DNA from 4 places in the Bacillus sp. ABA4_010 genome. Region 3 is predicted to be linked to each of the others. Evidence: riboswitches for the same ligand, from Rfam matches in the RefSeq annotation. Region 3 holds a riboswitch; each other region holds the start of a gene.
What was found. Region 3 has a riboswitch for cyclic di-GMP ahead of ACXAEO_RS12495 (sensor domain-containing diguanylate cyclase). Riboswitches for the same ligand answer to the same signal wherever they lie in the genome.
Positions count from the first base shown of each region.

Region 1: linked by a shared signal. The riboswitch ahead of ACXAEO_RS15280 (anti-repressor SinI family protein) and the one ahead of ACXAEO_RS12495 (sensor domain-containing diguanylate cyclase) in region 3 are both predicted to bind cyclic di-GMP.
Region 2: linked by a shared signal. The riboswitch ahead of ACXAEO_RS09100 (response regulator) and the one ahead of ACXAEO_RS12495 (sensor domain-containing diguanylate cyclase) in region 3 are both predicted to bind cyclic di-GMP.
Region 4: linked by a shared signal. The riboswitch ahead of ACXAEO_RS07990 (amidase) and the one ahead of ACXAEO_RS12495 (sensor domain-containing diguanylate cyclase) in region 3 are both predicted to bind cyclic di-GMP.

Region 1 covers NZ_JBSWUN010000003.1:2,835,383-2,837,584, forward strand. The annotation lists gene ACXAEO_RS15270 (LPXTG cell wall anchor domain-containing protein) at 1-698, shown strand, start outside; gene ACXAEO_RS15275 (helix-turn-helix domain-containing protein) at 744-1,082, opposite strand; gene ACXAEO_RS15280 (anti-repressor SinI family protein) at 1,164-1,298, opposite strand; cyclic di-GMP riboswitch class I at 1,327-1,414, opposite strand; gene ACXAEO_RS15285 (hypothetical protein) at 1,994-2,202, shown strand, end outside.
Region 2 covers NZ_JBSWUN010000003.1:1,601,150-1,603,351, forward strand. The annotation lists gene ACXAEO_RS09090 (permease) at 1-320, shown strand, start outside; gene ACXAEO_RS09095 (hypothetical protein) at 336-491, shown strand; cyclic di-GMP riboswitch class I at 741-829, shown strand; gene ACXAEO_RS09100 (response regulator) at 920-1,294, shown strand; gene ACXAEO_RS09105 (YcdB/YcdC domain-containing protein) at 1,654-2,202, shown strand, end outside.
Region 3 covers NZ_JBSWUN010000003.1:2,254,150-2,256,351, forward strand. The annotation lists partial or broken gene ftsZ (cell division protein FtsZ) at 1-60, opposite strand, end outside; gene ACXAEO_RS12495 (sensor domain-containing diguanylate cyclase) at 319-1,284, opposite strand; cyclic di-GMP riboswitch class I at 1,444-1,528, opposite strand; partial or broken gene zwf (glucose-6-phosphate dehydrogenase) at 1,711-2,202, opposite strand, start outside.
Region 4 covers NZ_JBSWUN010000003.1:1,387,685-1,389,886, forward strand. The annotation lists gene ACXAEO_RS07985 (sensor domain-containing protein) at 1-946, shown strand, start outside; cyclic di-GMP riboswitch class I at 1,028-1,113, shown strand; gene ACXAEO_RS07990 (amidase) at 1,159-2,061, shown strand.

The DNA of each region.
Region 1 (2,202 bases), 580 kb from region 3:
GTGGCGGTGGAGGCGGTTCAGACGACGATCAAGACCCTGATAATGACCAAGACCCTGATAACGATCAAGACCCTGATAATGACCAAGACCCTGATAATGACCAAGACCCTGATAATGACCAAGACCCTGATAATGACCAAGACCCTGATAATGACCAAGACCCTGATAATGACCAAGACCCTGATAATGACCAAGACCCTGATAATGACCAAGACCCTGATAATGACCAAGACCCTGATAATGACCAAGACCCTGATAATGACCAAGACCCTGATAATGACCAAGACCCTGATAATGACCAAGACCCTGATAATGACCAAGACCCTGATAATGACCAAGACCCTGATAATGACCAAGACCCTGATAATGACCAAGACCCTGATAATAGTCAAGATCCTGGTGAAGAGAATGATGATGATCCCGTCTCTCCAGAGAATACTTCGACTATTGATGATTCATCAGACGAAACAAGTAATGTACTACCTGATGATAAACTGCCTTTAAACAGTGGAGGACCTTTGGCATCCGAAGACGTTATCATCCCTTCCAACCAAACTACGCCTGCTCAAAGGACAGGTCTTCTCCTGCCTAATACGGCAACAAATATCTTTAACCTCTTGTTCGCAGGTATCGTAATGCTTGCTGCAGGGATAATGTTATTGTTCATACAACAAAGAAGAAAAAAATATAAACAATAGCACCTTTTGAGCAAAAATAAAAAAGCGTTTATGCTCTCATAAACGCTACTCCCCTTTATCTTGTTTCATTTTCCACTTATTGAATTCAAGAAATTGCTTAAATTCCTCTTTAGATACCCCTGACTCCATGGCCTCCCTCACTAAGTTTGCCCAGTCAGAGTCAAGCTGGTCATAATTTACTTCCTTTTTTTCTTGCTGAATAAGTGATTGGACAGAAATGCCTAGTACGGCTGATATTTTTTCCAAAAATTGGACAGAAGGGTTAGATTGAAGGTTACGTTCAATTGAGCTTAAATATGATTTTGCGACTCCTGCTTTCTCTGCTAGTTCAGATAGTGATAATTGTTTTTGCAAGCGTAATTGCTTTATGCGTTGACCGATCATATTTTCACCTTCTCTTTCTCTTAACCCCATTATCATATCATATCTGGTCCATCTCCGTTAATAGGAAGACAACAAAAACACCTATTTTTTACACTGTTCCTGTCGGATTTGGCTGGTTAGAAAGTCTTGAATCTCTTTTTCTGTAAGACCTAAATCCAATGCTTCTAACACTAGATCTACCCATTCTTCATCTAATAGTTTCTCTCTGGCAATCATAGTCTCCTCCTAAAATACAGTTTGTATCTCAGGCAGTCCAGCCGTCATAGTTGTAAAACAACGTTAGACCCGTAACTTTGCGTCCTTATTTTTCAATAAGTTTGCCCTTACTCGAGAGTTCTACTTCACTTTATGCTTTTCATAGATACAATATTACTAGTAGGTTTACACTATAAAAATAGTATAATTGACGAACATCTAAAATCGTGTAGAACGTTGTCAGAGAATTTTGTATATTTTTAAACAAATTTCTCTCCCTATCGGTTCGCTTTAATAAGTTCATCCATCTTCATTTACGTTTCTCTTCAAAGGCTTCCTAAGCGGATGGCACTACCCTTGATTCATCCGCTTAAATTTAGAAAGTTCGACATATCCAAAGCGCAGTCATGTCGAACTTTCTAGGTCGATTGATATATCATTTTTATTTTTTGATAATTTCATTTTTTTGCTGCTCAGTAATAATACCCATTTTATAAAACAAGTACACATATTGCTGAATTTTTTGTTGGGAAGAAAGACATTTCATCAACATTACCCCCTTATGCTTTTAATACAGTTTATTTCCTTCATGCAATAAAGTTTCCTTTATGCAATAAAATTCCACTCTTAACTTCAACCCCTCATCATTTATTGAATAAAATGGTTATTAATGAGACAATAACTACAATAACTTGAAAAGAAGGGGGACGATTTCTTTGGAATTTGCCTTTCTCATCATCATTTTCATTATTTTTCTCGTCGCTGCCTTCTCGAGAAAAACGAAATCACATCATCGTTCAAGCGGAACTTCCAGCTCTTTTACACCATTTACTTACGAAAAAGACGACAATCACGATTCTGATGCGTCTTTCTCAAGCTGGAGCAACGACTCCGGGGGTGGGAGTGACAGCGGCGGGGGTGGCGG
Region 2 (2,202 bases), 650 kb from region 3:
TTATTTATGATTTTGTTCCGCAAGATGTCATTGTCCAATACGCTGGAGGAGACCATTTATGGACGATTCCGATTGCGGCTGTGCTTGGTATCCCGATGTATATTCGCGCTGAAGCCATTTTACCGATAGCGGATGCATTAGTCAGTAAAGGGATGGGAATTGGAGCTATTATCGCCCTTCTGATAGGAGGAGCGGGAGCGAGTATACCTGAAGTTGTGTTATTGAACAAATTGTTTAAACCAAAGTTAGTGGCTGCATTTGTAGTGTCCATTTTAATGGTGGCGATGACAACTGGATTTATCGTACAAACAGTTCTTTAAAAGGAGGTGAAACCAATGATCAATAAAATGAGTACAATTAAAAATTTATTCTCAAAGCCTAAAAAAGATTGCTGCGACGTTGTATTTGAAGAAGTTGCATTAACCGATGAGCAAGCGAGTGGTTGTGAGGGTGAGAAAGAACAATCAGAACAGGAGAAGAAAGCTGAATAATCTTTTCAGTTGAACAGAGCGGCCTAATCAAATCTGAAAAAAGAAGGGAAGAAAATGACGACTGTTTCTAGCCTTCTTTTTTCGGGACATCTAGGAGCTCTTTTTGCTTATATACTCATATTGGCTTTACACAGTATTGTCTATTACGTATGCTTAGATTAATTGCTTAACTATACATAAATGGATTAAATCTGACAATATTTCCTCTGGTATACATTTTTCGACATCTTTTTACATTTTTATGATAATATACTACTAGGGCAAATTTCACGAAAGTGGGAGACGCAAAGCCACGGACCTAAAGTAATGTCGATTACCATGGTGGCCGGGTTGCCGAAATGGAGGAATTTTTTTCGCCATTTTGTTACGTGAACAATATGACTCCGTTCTCATTTGCCTAATTTATGAAGAAAGGGAAGTAGTATGTTTTGAACAAATCAGTACTTATTTGTGATTATTGTTTACCTGTGAGAAAGAGATTAAAAGATATATTATGGAATAATGGATACTACACAATTTTGGAAGCTAGTAATGGAGAAGAAGCCATCGAATACTATAAGCAATCTGCTCCACATCTCGTCATACTCGACCTTATTTTGCCGCAAGTGGACGGATTAATGGTACTAAAAGAAATTAAAACGATGAATCCGTTAGCTAATGTCATTATTTATTCGGCTTTTTACCAACAGTCAATTATTGTGGATGCCATTGAACTTGGTGCCGCGGATTTTGTAGTCAAACCTCATATTGACATGTTAGAGCTTGTTTTGCAGCCTTTGAAATATGAAACGGCTGCTATATAAATCGATTTAGAAAATTCGGTATGACCAAAGGGTGGTGATGCCGAATTTTCTAACCTTTGAATGATCATTTAGGAGGGATAAAGAACCTCTTGTGACGTTTTTCTATTAAGTATATATAGTGTATAAATAGCAACTTGATAAAAGCGTTCGAAACAGGAAGTGGATATTCATTTCTCGTTTTGAACGCTTTTATCTTTTATTCAATCATCATGTCGAAATTCCTAGATTAATAGTTGCATGTAGCGGAATAAAGAGACCTTTTGTTCTATTTTTCTTTCAAATTTATAGAAAAAAATGGTATTTTAATTATGGGATATGTTACCATTTAGTGTGTAAAGAAAGAAAGAGGGGGAAATCAAGTGAAGAGTAAGAAAATAGGTGTTATATCGTTATCTGCAGCTTTAGCATTCGGAGGTTTTTCGACGGAAGCGTTGGCGAATGAGATGAACTTGCAGGCACAGGATAAGCCGATGTTTATGGTGGCAAGCACAGAGTCAGAAGTTACGAAAGAAATGCTAATCCAAAAGCTAAAAAAATGGTTTCCAGGCAAGTTTGACCATTTAGTGAGTCAAGATTTCTATTTTGATACAGGGCATCGTTATATGGAAGATGAGGAAGGAGTCGTCCGTTATCATCTTTCATTTCATAAAGAGTCTGGAAGCAAAACAGAATACGGCGGTGCTGAGTTCATCGGGGAAGATTTAGAGCTTCAATCGTTTTATTACTCTCCAGCTGATACGAAAGACGCTCTTTTTCCAGCAAAAGTAACAGAAAAAGAGGCACTTCAAACGGCGGAAGCATTTATAAAAGCACATGCGCCAGATCGTTCGTATCGAGTCATGACTGACAATGGACGTTATCATCAAGGGTCCATGAATTTAACAGAGCCGGTTCGTTACCATTTCATG
Region 3 (2,202 bases):
ACCGCCCACTCCAATGACTTTAATTTTCACTAGGTGGTCCATACTGACATCAAATTCCATTCTAGTTTTTCCTCCTCATTATGTATCATCGTGCGCTGTATCCTTTATATACGTGAACAGTTACGGTTATGTACATCTTTCATCACCTTCATTGCTCTTCAAAGAAGTACGAGCCTACAGGGGTATTGTATCATTTAATGTTTCCAGCATTCATCCATTCACGAAAAAAATAGCATTTATTCATAAAAAAACTGCAGACAAACAGGTTAGAACGTTCCCTGAACGGTTCTTTCACTGTCTTCCTGCAGGCGAAGTACGTCAACTGAATAAACTGGCACGCTGTCTTTTTTTCGTTCGTTTCTGTTCATACATGTTCTGGTCGGCTTCAATGAACAAACGATCCATGTTTCCGAGTGAATGTTCACTGAACGCATATCCAATCGACATGCTGATTTGTACGTCGTTACCGCTTGTATTGTATTCATCGATTGCCATTAAAAGCTTTTCATAAAGAGCTTCCACTGCGGCTTTCTCCGTATGCACAAGAAGAACGACAAACTCATCACCACCTATTCGAGAAACAATGGCATTCTCAGAGCAATGCTGCTTTAATAATTTAGCAGCCTCCTGAATAAGCTTATCCCCTTTTTTATGACCATAGTTGTCATTGCAATACTTCAGCTCATCTAAGTCACAGCAAATAACGGCTGCCGATATATCTATATACTGATTACATATTTCCATATTTCGCTCAAAAAACTCCCGATTGTAGACCGTTGTCAACGTATCATGAGTAAGTTTATATTCCAACTCCTGCTGTAGCTTCATTTTTTCATCTACATTCCGCATAATTCCCTGAATCGCTACCAATTCACCGTTTTCATAGATTGGAGTCGTATATTCTTCAAACCATTTATAATTTCCTTCCTTGTCTCTCAATCTTTGAATAATCGGTTTACTATAATCTATTTCACCACTTACTTTTCTTTTCATAATCTCGTAATCATCCGGGTGAATAATATTAAAAGGGGTATCGGGATTGCTGTTGAGCTCTTCCAGCGTTCCTTCTCCTAAGAAATCTTCAACAGAAGGACTTGTATACTTATGCTTATACTCTGGTTTTACTTCATAATAGTACAAAATATCTTTCGACCTTTCGACTAGTCGAACAAGATGATGTTCATACTCCAGTACCGCTTTTCGCTTAATTTTTTCACATTTGCTCAATACTTTGAAGAGTAGACTACCTACTATTAAACCTAAAGAAAAATGTAGCAATGACATGAATCTTCCCTCGCCTTTATGTATGTAGAAGCTTCGCTCATTTTGAACATTACTTCCCTATGTCTCTGAAGCCATAAGAAAACGGCATTGAAATTATTAGGGGAGTCTAACAATTTCAATGCCGCCAGCTACCAACGAACCTGCTTGCTCGAAATATGCATTGGTAGCTGGCTGACATCGTCCTTCGACTTTAGTCCCTATAGCTTTGCGTCTTCACCTTTCGATGAATTTGCCTTTATCATTTTGTCATGTTATTAGTCCTTTAGACACATTTATTTCCAATTATACACAATATTGAAAATTAAGGCAATATACCTATCCTTTCATCATGCAGTGACTTCATATTCATAGGCTAGTAAATTTTAATAGAGGTTTTCCTAAACAGACGACTCTCACATCATCCTTATTCCCCTTCAATGGTATCTGTTACTCCCACCATTTAAATCCATCTTCTTCTACTAACCAATTAGACGCTTCAGGCCCCATTGAACCTGAAGGATACGGATAAAGCGGCACACTGTTTTCTTCAAACGCTTCTAAAATTGGCTGTATCCACTGCCATGATAACTCCACTTCTTTCCAATGAGCAAAAAATGTAGCGTCACCAAGTAAGGCATCAAAGATCAGCCGTTCATAAGCTTCCTCAATATCTTCCTGATTCGCTGAGAAACTGACAACGACCGGTTCAATCTTTCCATCTTTTAATGGATTTTTCACATTTAACTGTAAGGAGAATCGTTCATTCGGACTAATCTCAATCGTTAAAAGATTAGGAGCAGCCTCCTCATGCTGCTCAACCATATCCAACTCTTTAAAAGAACGTTTAAATTCAATCACAATCTTTGTCGCCTTTTCCTTCATTCTTTTTCCTGTGCGAATATAAAATGGCACTCCGCTCCAAAATACATTATCAATCCA
Region 4 (2,202 bases), 870 kb from region 3:
TCCGAGCATTGGCATCAGCATTTTCCCTGACCATGGCGATAATTATGATACATTGTTAAAAAATGCGGATACCGCGATGTATGTCGCAAAAGCACAAGGACGGAATACTTTTGCCATATATGAGCGAAAGATGAATGAACACCATGAAGAAACGCTGCTAATTGAACAACACTTACGAAAAGCCATTCAAAATAATGAGTTGGAGCTTCATTTTCAGCCGAAATTAGACTTACGAACAGAGCAAGTGAATGGTGTCGAAGCGTTGCTGCGGTGGAATAGTCCACGATTAGGAAATGTCTCGCCAGCTAAATTTATTCCAATTGCAGAAGATACGGGTCTCATTATTGAACTGGATGAATGGGTGTTGGAAAAAGCCTGTCAGCAAAATAAAGAATGGAATCGTCATTCTTTTGCTTCTCCAATTAAAATGGCGGTTAATATCTCACCGCTTCATTTTCGTCTCCCCAACTTTTCAAATGTCGTTGACCGAATTTTAAAGAAAACAAAGCTCGATCCAAGCTTACTGGAAATTGAAATTACGGAAAACAGCTTCATTGATAATACAGAAGAATGTATCGCCTGTTTAAAAAGACTGCGGGAAATGAATGTGTCTGTTGCAATTGATGATTTTGGAAAAGGTTTTTCGTCCCTTAATTATTTACGGAAGTTTCCCATCAACTCGCTGAAAATCGATCGAGCTTTCATTCAAGAAGTAGCGGAGTATACGGAAGATACAGCGATTGTCAAAGCCATTACGTATTTAGCTCACGAATTAAATTTAAAAGTCGTCGCTGAAGGCATTGAAACAAAAGATGTTATGGAACTGCTGAAGAAACTGAAATGTGATGAAATTCAAGGCTATTACATTAGCAGACCTCTTCCGCAAGTAGAGCTGGAGCGGGTCATCATGCAATTAAATGAAGGCAAATTTGCTGGAAATGTGTGAAATTTTTAATTTTTTTGTCCAAACAGAAACAACCTCTTCACAATCTATGTGAAGAGCCGATATAAACAGTAAGAATCATAAAAAATGAAAAGGCAAACTTGTCGAAAGGCAAGGACGCAAAGCCATGGGCCTAACCAGTTTTACTGTACGGTTGCCAGGTTGCCATTCTCCTTTTTGAAAGGGCGTGGCTCATTCAAAAAGGAGAGGTATATATGAAACGAATGAAAAAGGTTTTGATGCTGATGATCATTGCCTGCATACTGCAAGGTACAGGGGTAGCGGGAACACAGCAACAAGCAGAGGCCGCACAACAAACTAGTGGCTATTCCACATGGCTTTGGGATACAAGTGCCATCGTTCAACAGACAGACCGCTTGCTTACATTTATGGAGCAAAAGAACGTAACGAGTGTTTTCCTTCAAGTAAGCAAACACATTCCCGTCCAAGCGTATCGCACATTCATTCAAAAAGCGGGGACAAAAGGTATTGCCGTGTACGCACTTGACGGTGCCCCAAATTGGGTTTCCACTCAAGGGCAAAAATCCGCTCGTAACTTCTTTTCTTGGGTCGCAACTTATCAATCACAAGCGGCTAGCGGAGAAAAATTTTCCGGTATTCACTTAGATGTAGAGCCTTATTTATATGCAGGCTGGACGAGCCAATATGCCAAAACAGTATTAGCGTACCAAACGCTTCTGATGGATGCAAAAGCATCGTCTGCAGCGCTTAACTTGCCACTGACGGCAGATATTCCGTTTTGGTTTGATGAAAAATCGTACAATAACCGAAACGGAAAAGGAAAATTATCTGATTGGGTCATTTCCAATACAGACTCTGTCACAATTATGGCGTACCGTGACGGAGCAGCAGGAGCAAACGGCATCATTGAGCTTGTCAAAAACGAAATGAATTATGCAGCCATTCATCATAAAAAGGTAACGATTGGTGTTGAAACGCTTCAATCGCTTGAAGCGAATTTCGTTTCATTTTATGAAGAAGGCAGCTCGTACATGTTCAACCAATTAGACATCGTCCAATCTCATTATCAATCATTCTCTAGCTTCGACGGCTTTGCCATTCATTCCATTCATGGGTGGATGGACATGAAACCATAATGTCTTCAACCACGGTTTCCTAAGCCGTGGTTTTTATTTTTTACTTCATAATTGTTGAAGGTGACTTGAACCAAAAATATTTCATATTTTCAAAATTCATTTTTTCTGTTATTATTTTTGTGAAATAGATAAATTTCGAAT